DNA from 3 places in the Butyrivibrio sp. TB genome. Region 2 is predicted to be linked to each of the others. Evidence: riboswitches for the same ligand, from Rfam matches in the RefSeq annotation. Region 2 holds a riboswitch; each other region holds the start of a gene.
The links. A riboswitch is a leader RNA that binds a small molecule or an ion and turns the genes downstream of it on or off. The one in region 2 is predicted to bind cyclic di-GMP.
Positions count from the first base shown of each region.

Region 1: it holds a riboswitch for cyclic di-GMP, as region 2 does, so the genes downstream of both, BMX21_RS17440 (methyl-accepting chemotaxis protein) here and BMX21_RS06875 (ATP-binding protein) in region 2, are expected to answer to the same signal.
Region 3: it holds a riboswitch for cyclic di-GMP, as region 2 does, so the genes downstream of both, BMX21_RS14860 (DNA/RNA non-specific endonuclease) here and BMX21_RS06875 (ATP-binding protein) in region 2, are expected to answer to the same signal.

Region 1 is NZ_FOER01000034.1:36,119-40,765, forward strand. Features, by position in the region: gene BMX21_RS17430 (DNA-3-methyladenine glycosylase family protein) at 1-693, opposite strand, end outside; gene nspC (carboxynorspermidine decarboxylase) at 796-2,019, opposite strand; cyclic di-GMP riboswitch class I at 2,296-2,371, shown strand; gene BMX21_RS17440 (methyl-accepting chemotaxis protein) at 2,460-4,184, shown strand; gene BMX21_RS17445 (DUF4179 domain-containing protein) at 4,349-4,647, opposite strand, start outside.
Region 2 is NZ_FOER01000008.1:26,147-30,793, forward strand. Features, by position in the region: gene BMX21_RS06875 (ATP-binding protein) at 1-1,852, opposite strand, end outside; cyclic di-GMP riboswitch class I at 2,077-2,152, opposite strand; gene BMX21_RS06880 (sensor domain-containing diguanylate cyclase) at 2,421-4,172, opposite strand; gene BMX21_RS06885 (sigma-70 domain-containing protein) at 4,245-4,647, opposite strand, start outside.
Region 3 is NZ_FOER01000023.1:63,824-68,470, forward strand. Features, by position in the region: gene BMX21_RS14850 (hypothetical protein) at 1-178, shown strand, start outside; gene BMX21_RS14855 (hypothetical protein) at 415-2,406, shown strand; cyclic di-GMP riboswitch class I at 2,476-2,550, shown strand; gene BMX21_RS14860 (DNA/RNA non-specific endonuclease) at 2,627-3,550, shown strand; gene BMX21_RS14865 (hypothetical protein) at 3,959-4,405, shown strand; gene BMX21_RS14870 (SpoVG family protein) at 4,508-4,647, shown strand, end outside.

The DNA of each region.
Region 1 (4,647 bases), on a different contig from region 2:
GCAGTTTGCAACCTTCTTGCCGACTCCATACAATGAGCACAGTTTGTCAAAAAGCTCTTCATCGCCAAGGCTCTTCCACTTATCAAGATCAACTGCTCCGTCAACAGCGGCGCGAGCTGCTTTATATATATACTGGGCGCGGTAGCCAAGGCTGCAGGCATTTAAGTCATCCATAGATAAAGATGAAAGCTGCTCCGGTGTAGGGAAAGCATATAGCTTCTCTCCATCAGCTTCTCCTATTACACTTCCTGCTGCCTTACAGATTTTCTCTACAGATGCTTTTATGGCAGGTATATTTTTCCTCTGAGAGATAATAAAGGTAATAAGAGTCTCCCAGGGATCCTGTCTTATAATACGGATTCCATCGCAGGCACTGGCAGCACGTTTTAAATAACTGTCATCCTCCGGAATACAATCTATTATCTTGCCGTAATCTGTATCAAGGTCAAAATAATCTTTCCAGATATTATCAAAGTCTGTATCACTGCAATCCATGGTAACGATGCCAGATGTCATATCCTGCTCTATATTTAGGATCTTGCCAAATGCTATTATCCTATATTTAATCTTTCCGGATTCTATATCAGATGTGGCACTACCTGCCTTATCTTCCAAAATTCTGGTCCATCTAAAGCACTGACCGCTGTCTGCAATCTGCTCAAGGTCGAACTGTTTAAGCTCTAATTTCTTCATAGCAAACTCCAAGTATTATAAGTTTTAAAATATGTGTTTGAAGATTGATACATTTATACAAAACTCCAGCAATCCTCAAACATATAGTAAGTTATTATGTTATCAGGACAATCTCATCTTAAAATCTTCGTATCCGAACTTCTTAATAAGTCTTACGTCACCTGTTTCATCCATGGCATATATTGATGGAAGGCACATTCCATTGAAGGTGTTATTCTTGACCATGGAGTATATAGCCATATCTTCAAATACCAGCCTGTCTCCTATCTGTATCTCCTTGTCAAAAGAATAATCGCCTATAATATCCCCTGCAAGGCAGGTGCAGGAAGAGAGCCTGTAGGTGTACTTCTTTTCAGAAGCCTCCCCTGAATCTCTAAGCGGCGGACGATATGGCATCTCCAAAACATCAGGCATATGACATGCTGCTGATGCATCAAGTACCAGTATCTTAAGATCGTTGTCTACAATATCAAGAACCTGTGTTACAAGATATCCGGCATTCAGGGCGATGGCTTCGCCGGGTTCGAGATATACTTCTACATTGTATTTTTCTTTTATATTTTTGATACAACTGATAAGCTTTTCTCTATCATAGTCTGCACGGGTGATATGGTGACCACCGCCCATATTGAGCCATTTGATCTGGGGCAGTGATAGATATTTACCAAACTTTTCTTCCACAGCTTTTAAAGTTTTTTCAAGATCATCACTATTTTGTTCACAAAGGGTATGGAAGTGGAGACCATCAACATAGTTAAATGCATCGCCATATTCTGATAAGCCTTTTTCAAATGAAGATAAGGTTATCCCCAGTCTTGATCCGGGTGCGCAGGGATCGTAAATAGCATCTTCCTGCGTGGAACACTCCGGATTTATGCGAAGGCCGATTCCTAGATTCGAAGTCTCATTAGTGCTTTCTTTACTATAAGTTGCTCCTTCGATTCTTCCAGATTTATCATTCTGATCTTGATGAATATCAGCTACGATCTTTCCATATTTACTTAGCTGGGCAAAAGAGTTGAAAATCACGTGATCGCATATTCTTGCAATCTCTTCTATCTCGTCTTCCTTATATGCTGGAGAGAAGACATGATTTTCAAGTCCCATTTCTTCTTGACCAAGTTTTGCCTCAAAAAGGCCACTTGCAGTTGCTCCTGCAAGATACTTCCCAATAAGGGGATATTCGCAGAATGCAGAGAATGCTTTCTGGGCAAGAAGTATCTTACAACCAGCCCTTTTGCTTACATCTTTTAATATCTCAAGGTTTTCTTTCAACTTCTTCTCATCAATTATATAAGATGGTGTTGGTACATTATTAAATTCCATGGCTAACCTCGTTTTCTTTCTAATGTCTTCATATATCTACAAAATTTATATAAGGTTTTTAGGCACAAAAACACTGCAATGCCTACGATTTATAATACAACATGTCGGCATGTGGGTAAAATCGTTGATAGGGCTGATCTACAACAAAAAAGATTTCTATGCGATTATATATTTTTTCCAAACGTTTTACCAAATACTATTACTTATTTTGTCGATTATTTATATTGTCAATGAAATAGCGAATATGTATAATTTCGTTTTGTGTGTTAACGAAAACAAAAACAAAGGCAAAGCAGACGAAAGTCTGTGACGCAAAACTACAGGGACTTTGAAATGTCAGCCAGTTGCATTTATATGAATCTGAAATCGTGATCACTTTCAGACATTTAAGCACGTAGACATGGAGTCCTTCGTGCTTATTTTTATGAATGAGGTTACAAATGAAGAAATCTAAATTCTCTTTTATTGGAAAATTGTGCGGTACTGCTCTTCTTATGCTTATAGCTATGTCTATTATTGTAACGGCTGTAGGCGTGTCTATGGTCAAAAAAGCTTACTATGACTCTTTTGCCGAAGAACTTCATATATCTGCACTACAAGTATCCGAGATGGCAAGTCAATGGTCAGGCGACTGGTCACTTAACAGTGATAATGAACTTATGAAGGGTGACATAGCTATTCATGACATATTTCAGAGTCAGCTAGATTCACTTAGTGAAAAAACCGGAATATCTTATACAGTATTCTTCCAAAATGTTAGAAAGATAACAACTCTGACTGACGCAGATACCGGCCTTCGTATGGAAGGAACAACCGCCTCCGAAGCAGTTACCAGTACCGTTATCAGCGGTGGCAGTGAATACCTTTCTACAGATCTTGAGATTGGTGGCAACAGCTGGTATGCATATTATCTCCCTATCAGAAACTCTGACGGATCAGTAGTTGGAATGATTTTTGCAGGAAGATCTACAGAAGATGTGGAATCCAGTCTTTCTTCTGCTGCAATGAAAATGAATGCTGTGAGCGCAGTTGTACTATTAATAAGCTTCATCATCGGTTTAACAATGCTTCTTGTATCAAAGAAAATTGTAAAAGACGTTGTAAGTGGTCTTGAAAAGCTTGGCAATGGAGACCTTTCTGCATCATTTGATAGTAAGAATATTAGTCGTAAAGATGAGTTTGGTGACATTGTAAGAAGTGCTGACGGTCTTAAGAACAAGCTAAACGAAGTTATCTCTGCAACACTTGCACTTTCAGGTGAAGTTACAAAGTCAGGTGATAGCCTCTCTACATCAGCTCAAACAGCTTCACATGTATCAACTCAGGTTGCAGAAGCTGTAGGTGATATCAGTAAAGGTGCTGTATCTCAGGCTGAAAGCGTAGAGACTTCTGCTTCTAATACTAACGAAATGGGTGATAGCATTGATGAGATCGGAGTAAGCGTAGAAGACCTTTCAAGTGCTACAACCCAGATGCTCACTGCTGCCAAGAGAACTGTCGAAGCTCTCGACGGCCTTATGGAACAGAACAAGACTGTTATGGCTTCAATGCTGGATATCGACGCTCAGATCAAAGCTACCAACAACGCTGTTAAGAAGATTGCTGATGCATCTCACTCTATCACTGAGATATCAAGCCAGACCAACCTTCTGTCACTTAACGCTTCTATCGAAGCTGCAAGAGCCGGTGACTATGGTAAGGGATTCGGCGTAGTTGCTAATGAGATAGGTCTTCTTGCACAGCAGTCAAGTACAGCTGCTACAACTATCAATGAGATAGTAGAAGATCTCGTAACAGACTCTACTAAGAGTATGGAAATAATAGAAGAACTAAATGCTGCTTTCAATGAGCAAAGCTCCCAGCTTACAAGCACAAAGTCTGATATGGACGGCGTCGTAACTGGAGTTAATAGCGTAGAGCAGAACACCCAGACAATATCTGATAAGGTTAATATGCTCAACTCTTCCAAGGCTCAGCTTATCGACCTTATTGCAGAGCTTTCTGCTATATCTCAGCAGAACGCAGCCTCTACAGAAGAGACCAATGCTTCTATGGAAGAACTCAATGCTACATTTGCACTTATCAGTAACTCAGCATCAGATCTTAAGGATCTTGCAGATTCGCTTAACCAGAAGATGAATTTCTTCCAGCTGGCAGCTGAATAATTCTATTGTTTGCTGAAGTCTTATCATATATAAATAAACGCGCGATTATATGGCGCATATAAAATGTCAAAAGGCGGAATGAGTTTAATGTTCTCATTTCGCCTTTTGTTGTGCAGCTTCTAACGCTTGCACTGATAGTCACAATTGTTTTGGGCTGTGCATGATCAGTATTCCGGATACTTATCAGAGCTTATGGCCCAGCCGTTCTGATACCTGACTGTTACGTACAGATCTTCATCCTCTCCATCAAGAAAAACATAACAGCGACCATCTTCAAATTTGTCAGTGATATCCACTACCTGATCCATGAAATACAGGATAACTCTACCGTCATCATAGTATTCCACGTCAACATCATTAACAAGGTCTGCCAGTAACTCTTCCTCTGTAAGAGGTCTTTCTGTTCCATCAGGCTCTATCGCTATTCCTCCGCCTCCGGATTCTCTTATATTACCATCTTCAT
Region 2 (4,647 bases):
TATCATGGCTCATATTACTGAAAAATCTCTTCTTGGCTTCAGACGCTTTCTTTTCTCCATCAAGCGCTGTAGACAGCTTCTGGTTAAGATCTTCAACCTTACGTCTGTTTCTTTTGCCAATATGATTTATGATCACCAAAAAGAAGATGACAAGACCTGAAACAATAACTACAAAGCCGTACATAGGGTTATCATATATGAAGGCTCTAAAGGTCTTCGGTGTGTAATTGTCAATATCATATCTGCTGATGATCTCAGCTCTTTTTTGCTGAGGAAAAGAGTTACATGCTTTATTAAAGATTCCTATAAGAAAATGGCCGCAGCTACTGTTAACAGCCATGCAAAAGCGCAGATTTCTATAAGATATATCTTCAGCAACAAGTGCATTGGTCTCTTCTTGTCCGACAAGCACTACCGCGCTTTCCAAGGGCAGCATTGTACAGGCTTTGGGATGAGCTGCAAGATAACGCCTTGTAGCTTCTAAAGAATCAAGGAATACAACATTATCAGTATCGCTTAGGCTTTGAAGTATACTATCATTAAAGATTCCGTCTCCATGTCTTTTTACTATCGTATCATAAGAATACTCTTTATCATTATGGACACTGGCAAGAGAGGTATCAAAATAGGAATCACACTCGTAATATCCTCCCATTTCGGACCGGCCAAAATCCGATATAAAGTCGATCACTATATCTGCTCTGTGCTCATTATAAGCATTTATATATTCAAATCTGTCAGATACTTCATAAAATTCATATGAAAGGCCTATACTGTCAAGTATAGACGTTGTCATATCCACAAGGATACCTGATGGTTTACCGTTTTCATCAATATAAGATAATGGGCAGTTATCGGGATTGGCCAAAAGAGTAAAGGTTCTGTTATTAGTGATAAGGGAATCAAGATAGAGTTTCTCTGTGGATGTGAATGTAATATTACTAGTGCCGTTGCCCTGATAATACTTGGACATAAGTGACTCTTTAAAGCCTGCATCAACAGTCTCTATCTGAGAAAGAGCATGATTGAGACTGTCCATAAGATCACTGTTATCAAGCCCCGTGGCAAAAAACAAATAGCTTGGATCAAACTGTGCCAAAATTGAAACTCCGGGAAAGTTATGGGAACTTCCAGAAACAAAGGCATCAATATCGCCGTTTTCAAGAGCAGCAATTAGATCTTCATCACCGTCATAATAATATCCCTTGTAGGTAAAATAATTCGATTCTGCAAAATCCCTGACTTTGTCAACGTAAGTAGTCCCCCTGACAATGCCAAGCCTTATGTCTCTCCATTTGGAATAATCGCCGGCAAGAAAAGTTGTATCGCCATTTTTTACATATATGGTCGTATACTCCATATCAATTGGCACATTGCAAAAGATGAGCTTATCAGCCCTTTCCTGTGTCCAGGTTATGCCGCCTATAAGGTCGATCTCGCCCTCAACAGTCATCCTGTACAGATCAGAGAATGCTATATCTTCATCATCTCCTATATATTCATAATCCCACCCGGTATAGGTTCGGATCTTTTGAAGATAATCATAGCAATAACCGGAATATCCATAATTCTCATCATACATCTGAAAGCCGTCTATCATAAAATATCCAACTTTAACTGTCCTTGTTCCTGTTTTTCCGTTTTTATAATTAGCTATATCAGAAGATGGGACTATATCTCCATAGAAATTCGCCTCTACCGGTTCATCATCAAGCTTCTCAGCTTCCGGAGGCGCAGCTTTGGAATATCTTACAGTTTGCGGCAATGCAAAAGAAACAGTCATGATAATAACTGTTATAAGACAAAGCATAGACTTGAAGATCTTAGACCTAAGACTATTATTTACTCTCATACTGTGCTCACTAAGCCAATCCTTAGTTCTGGGAGTTTCATAAAAATATCATGATCATATTAAGAACGATAAAAATCCTTTTACCGCCTACGTCATATAAATATATCGGAGAAAGAGTGAAAAAAGATTATTTTTTAACAATGAATTGAAGTTACAAGTTCGAAATGAGCCGGTACACAAGTAAAAAACCGTCTGCATAAAGCAGACGGCAAGAATTTAAAGTACAGTGCAACTGGCTGCCATTTTAAAGGCCCTATAGCTTTGCGTCATAAGCTTTCGCTTATTTTGCTAAAGATTATCTCGTGGATTCAACGTAGTAAAATATAACAGATTATTTTCAAAAAATCAACACCTTTTTTCAAAAAACGCGAAAATCCCGCATTTTTTTATTGTGTAATATTTACAAAAAATGACCACCGGTTTTCTTTAGTTTCCCAGGTCAGGATGTACAAAGCCTTATATTGTAGCACTAATAAAGGGTTAATTCGTCTTAACTATTGAATAAGTTTAGCAGCAAATAACGAGATAGATGTCAAAAATTATTAATCCTTCCATCTGTCCAAAGATATCAGTCAGTGCTGAAAAACACACAATTTCTTCCGGATTTTTTGGCATGGTACAAAGCCTTATCCACCCTTTTATATAATTCCAGAATATTATCGTTTGGAGACATACCGGCTATACCTATAGATACAGTTAGTTCCGGAACCGGATCATAATCTTCATCACAGATATCTCTTCTGATACTCTCAGCAAGGTCAAGAGCCATGGTCTTGGTGATATTACGAGCTACGATCATGAACTCTTCACCGCCCCATCTTCCGGGAACACAATCATCATTCATGTAATTCTTAAGAACGCCTGCAACCTTCCTAAGAACAACATCTCCGGTGTCATGTCCATAAGTATCATTGACTTGCTTAAAATAATCTATATCCATAAGCAGGAAGAAAATCTGATCGCGGCTTTGACGACCTTCTTCAATAAAGCTCTCCATTATTTCTTCTATCCTGCGCCTGTTATATATTCGGGTCAGATCGTCAGTTAGTGCCTTTTGAGCAAGATTTTTGTTAAGTCTTTCGAGTTCTCCTGTTGTCGCCTGAATGAAGCTTACAAGGCGCTCAACCATGGATATTTCACCACTCATTTTCTTCTGGGTGAGCCTTGGAAGAGCCATTACAGGGATTCCTGCAGGAGCGTTCTCTCTCATACCAATTGAAATAAGAGTTGCATTATGGATATAGATTTTTTTGCCAATCCTTATGTATTCACCAAATGTATAGAATCCGGACGTGCGAGCGATCTTATCAAAGGGTGATATCTCGCAGTCAATATCATCTCCCCAGAAACTCATCCTCGTCATGCAGGAATAGATCCATATCGCCTGAGGCTGGAATAATCTGATCTTGTCCTGAGCTTCGTATACACTGTCCAGGATGGCTACAGGATCACCATAGCCAAGTCTTACTATATCACCGTTTCTTAGTTCTCCGCCAAGGTAGAGAGTTCCGTCACTGGCACATTTTAAGGAGATCCTGGCAACGTCAACATCATATTCACTATACATAAGCGGGAATTCCAGTGCATTTCTGGAAAAAGAACTGTCATTTTGAATTTTCAAATACTTTTTGTATACATTAAAAGCAGGCTCGCCGTCTAGTTCATATAGCTTCTCAGACTCAGCCTTAGTGACTGTCATCGAATGGCCCAGTTCCTTCCAGCCAAGTGCATAAGCTGTACTGATATGAAAGTCCTCACCTGAATACAATACGCATACTATACCAAAGAGGGATATTCCATCTTCATTAAATACAAAGGTATCACTTGTATCATCATACTTGGCAGCAGCTGCGCCGAATACAGCCACAGATTCATTACACTTTTCGAGAGCATCAAAAAATTTCTGAGCATGGAGTCCTGAATGAGTTGCAACAATTACTTCTACAGCTTTTGCATAAGGATCGCTGTCAACCATTTCTTGCATGAGAATGCCGTTATCAAACTCGCTCCTATCCCTGCAATCATATATAATTGTTTTTATCTTAGTCTTTTCAAAAAAAGATATGGATATCTGAATAGAACGATCTGTAAGATGACCATCCTTGATCTCTCCACAAGAACTGGAACCGGCAATTTTGATTCCCGGGAAAAGAGATTTCAAATATGATACCATCTCCATTGTCTTATCAAGCTGAGCATATCCAAAATAAATATGAGCAAGAACCTGAAAATCCTCATGTTCCTTTGCATATCTTCTTGCTTCGTCAAAAGAGTTGTCTTTTTTGCTATTACTCACGATTTCATACAAAAACTGTTTCATAATGCCCCCGAAGCTTAATTGTGAATTTTATCAATGGGCCTATTTGACTACTAAATCATTACCAGATCAGATTCATTCTTCGTTAAAATCTATATCTTCTATGTTATTGCCTGTCATACGGATAGCTTCGATGATATCATCTTCTGTAAGGTCAGTTTCTGCAGCAAGTTCTTCTACTGTTACGCTTCTTCTAAGCTCTTTGGCAAGTTCTGCTGCTTTGTCAGCAACCTTCTGAACGTGTTTGACAGCCTTTTGGCCTCTGGCATCTTCATCAAGATTATCAGATATAAGCTCTTCCATCGCATCCATCATCATCTTGGTAAGGAAGCTTTCAGCCTCTTCAGGTTTCTCTATGGCATCAAGCATTGTGACGCCGGATGTAAGTACCAGATTGCCCTCACCTATAAGATCTTCGATATATACGCCCTGTTCGGCATACATCTTGGCAACATCGGGAACTGTAGGAAGATAGATC
Region 3 (4,647 bases), on a different contig from region 2:
TATAGGTTCTTTGATCGCTATGCTGTGTAGCATTATTCTAATGTATGTTGCTGGTATGCTTCTGATCATAGGTGCAGTAATAGTAATCTTCATTGTAAGCATTATGAAAATAGTCTATATCTATCAGACATCGAAAGCATTGGACGAATACAATAAAAGACTTAGAAGTGAAGTATGAAAAAAACGTATGGAATAGAAAAGGCGCAGGTTCACTGCGCTTTTTTGCTGTAGACTTGTTTCATTTTTAGGTTATTAACTTTTGGTTCTGGATCAGGTTCCGGCCCTTCTCACTAGAAAAACGATTATGGCTGACATCCATCCCCTAAAACTCACTTTTCATCAGAAAACTTGCAAATATATCCCCATCCCGTGGTATCATTCATATATGCGTTTTAATGGAGGTCAGTGACAAGTATGAAAAGAAAAATAGTAGTAGCATGTATCCTCGCGCTCACACTTACAGGATGCGTCAATACGGATCTGTCGATGAATGCCGATTCTACTGAGGAAGCAAGCAAAGAGAATGCAGCAGGTGAAGAGGATAGCAAGTCATCAGATGATCCATCTGATAAAAAAACAGAACAGACTGATGAAGAGGAAGATGAGACTTCCGAAGAGACAGAAGATGAGGCAGAAGAATCTTATTCAGGCGATGGCTATCAGGTAGTAGCATTTGATGAAAACTCCATGAAAGTAACTATGGAGCCATTTGGCGAAGTTGAACTCATACCGCTTATCGATAAGGATGCAGGCAAGTGGTCTTCATTCAAGATAATGCAGGACGATACAGAACTTGCACAGGTGTATTATTCCCGTTATCACTCTCCAAAGGAAGATGATACATATTATGATGAAATCAGTGAAGTTGGAATATGCGACATTAACTTTGATGGTATCTCAGATGTAGTTGTAGTCGGAGATACTCAGGAAGGAGAGATGATCCAGATCTGTACCGGAGAGTATGAGGATTATAGTGATAGTTATAACTATAATACTTTTAGTAACCCCGAAGCTATTGAGGACTATTTTGGAAGTGACTTTTCAGCAGCTGCAACTATAGCTTTTCTAACAGATGGACATCCCGATGGACAGTTCGACTCATATCAGGAAGCATATGAGATGATCGCCAGCAGATACTGCCTAGGCCATGACTATGCAGATTATGATTATAAACTCATATACTTTGATGATGATGACGTTCCGGAGCTTGTGATCGATTATCCGGGCTACAGTGTCAGCATGTATACCTTCGCAGATGGAAAGCTAATACTCTCGATAGATGACTGGAGCTACGGCGCAGGCGGTAACAGTGGTTACGACTACTATCCTAAAGCAGGTCTTATAGTAAATTATAATACAGATTATGCTGGAGCAATTCTCTATACCTATTACATGACGATGGATGAAAACTACAAAGTCTCGGTGGCATATTCAGAGAAATACTATAACTATGAGGATAAAGATGGAGACGGAGTGCCTTCAGATGATGAACTTGACGATTGGTCTGAAGATTATGAAGGCAAAACAGAGTATGAGTGCTACACAGGTGAAGACCTGACACAGGACGAGATCGTAGACAGGATCAGTGATCTGGTCAAAGGAACCGGAGATGAAATAGATGGTCTTAGCGGCGATGAAAACCTGATAGAGCTCAATGATGAACTGACAGCACCTAGCTGGAAGGTTACAAAGCTTGAAGGAGAGGAAAACAGTTTTACTGTAGGCGGAGAGGAATTTGAGCTTTCGGTAAATGTACCCGAGGAGTATTATAAAGAATTCACTCTTTCAAATGGCGACTCCCAGTACCAGAAAAAAATATTATGTAATACTGAAAACATGTTTTTAATAGAAAAAGCAAATGGAAAGAGCTATCTGTACATAAACATATTAGACGAGGGTAACAGCGACACATTGTATGTATTTGATCTGAACAATACCAAGATAAGCGAACCACGCATATATGAAGATTACTCTTTGTTCTATAATGACATCACAGATGCAAACAGTTTTGTACTTCTTAAAGCTGAGGATATCTTTGGCAAGTCTGTAGTTAAGAAGACTTTTACAGTTGGATTTGACGGCATGCCTGTTAGCGTTGGTAAGTTTGAGTACTACGTAGGCATCGATTCTATCAATCCCGGCAATCCTGTTGGAGAGACAGGTGAGACTATCGTGACCAAAAAGGAGATGACTTTAGATTCATCTGACGATATTGACAGTGAGTATTATTGGACCGAAAAAACTATTCCTGCAGGATCAAACCTTACACTGTACAAAACAGACGGAGAGACATATGTCGATCTTATCACCGATGATGGAGTAGGCGTCAGATTCGATATAGAAGATGGCGTAATATGCGGCGAGTATACAGTAGGTGACTTTGAGGATGTTCCGGAGTTTGGCTGAGGAAGCGCCATGAACATATTGACATGGCAGGAGGAAATAATTATACTTGAGTTTAACTAAATAACGATTACATATTTACGGTAAAGCCAGAGCGATCTGGTGACACAAAGCTATAGGGACTCTCAGAGTCAGCCAGTTGCATGTAACACGAGTAATGGGCATTGCAGCTGTGCAGTGCCTTTTTTATTACCTTTTGGGAAAAGAGATAGAGGATAAACATATGAGAATAGCAAACTTCAAGATAAACAGAATATTGGCGATGCTCATTATTATAGGACTGATAAGTAGCCTGCCGGGATTAACACTTACCAAAGCCCATGCCAAGAGCGACATACCGGCTTATACAGGAAGTGCATCAGTAGTCCTAAACGGCAATATACCAACCTTCGCAGCGTCCGATATCACCACAGTATCATACGAACAGTATGGAGCACTTGATAGCCTTGGAAGATGTACAACAGCTGTTGCATGCATAGGTCAGGACCTCATGCCAACAGAACCTCGCGGATCGATCGGCACTGTAAAACCTACAGGTTGGAATCAGAACAAGTACCCAGGACTCGTTGACTCAGATCCGCCATATCTCTACAATAGATGCCATCTTATAGGCTACCAGCTCACTGGTGAGAACGCCAATGAGAAGAACCTTGTCACAGGTACAAGGTACATGAACGTTGATGGTATGCTTCCATATGAAAATATGGTTGCGAATTATATAGAATCAACCGGTAATCACGTAATGTACAGGGTTACACCTGTATTTGAAGGTAACAACCTCTTATGCACAGGAGTTCAGATTGAAGCGTACTCTGTAGAAGATTCAGGTATGGGAATCTGCTTCAACGTATTCTGCTATAACGTACAGCCAGGAGTTAATATTAATTACGCAGACGGCAGCAACAGCGCTATAGACGGATATGTTCTTCCAACAAATGATGCGACAGAAGAAGATATAACCAGAAGCACTACAGACCAGACCACGCAGCAGTATACTTACGTTGTTAATACCAATACCAAGAAATTCCACTATCCAACATGCAGTAGTGTCAGCGATATGAAGGAAAAGAACAAAATGTATTATGAAGGAACGAGAGATGAGCTTGTAGAATTAGGCTATGATCCGTGTAAACGTTGTAATCCATGAAAATTGGAACTTGGCAGAGAATAAATCATAATGGTTTTTGGGATGCTGATAAAGTCGGAACGGTTAAAGAAGTTAAAGTTAATGGGGAAAATATGTGGACGGATGAACCGTATAGCTTAGATTCAAAAGTTAAAGTAACATATTATTGTAATGATTGATTTTTTATATAGAGATTCGGGGATGTTTGAACGTTACAAGGATGAGAGTATACAGATATGACTAAAGTAACGTGTTCTGTTAACTTATGCTTGCATGCCTGTTCTTGGCAGCCAATCTCCAGCTTATCTTAGAGTCAGCTCATGGAGTATTAAAAAGAATATAAAACTAAATAAATGGTATAGGCAGGAAGGACAGTTTTTCCAGTAACGGAAGAGCTGTTCTTTTTTTGCCCATAAAAAGGAGAAACCTATGGCAGCTACAAGGCTTATGGCGCTTCATATAGTCCGGGGCAGAAGTATTGCAGAGAGCCTTAAGGAGCGGATGGATTATACGGAAAATGACTTAAAGACCGAGAACAAAGGAGTCTTCGAATCTTATAAAAAGAGTGGTTACTCTAAGACCTTCTATCAGGAACATGAGTCAGAGCTACTACTGTATAAGGCAGCAGAGGAAGTCTATAAGTCAGTTCCAAAAGGCCAGACCCTAAACATGCAAAAGCTCCGGGATGAATATGGCCGCATCCTTGAAGAGAAGAAAAAAGAATTCCTTGAATATGCTCAGCTTAATAAAGACATGCATGAGTATATGATTGCAAAGAAAAACTTAGAAATGCTATACCAGCAGGACCTTGAAGCAAATGACAAAGATGGTAGAGCGCAGCGCACCCGAAACTCACGGACGGAGTCTGTGTTGTAAGAGCCGCTTAACGCGTTTGTCGGACAAACGCACTGCTCGCCACAACGACCCTCAGCGCCATCAGGAAGAGAAAAAACGATTTTATTCAGGAGGATTAAAGAAATGAAAGTAAGCGTTAAAGCAAATAAGATAGAAGCCAGCTCCAACAATGTGAGAGGATTATGCACAGTAACTTTTGGAGACAGCTTTGCAGTAAGAAATGTCTCAATCGTTAAAAGCAGAAAAGGCGGTACCTTCGTTTC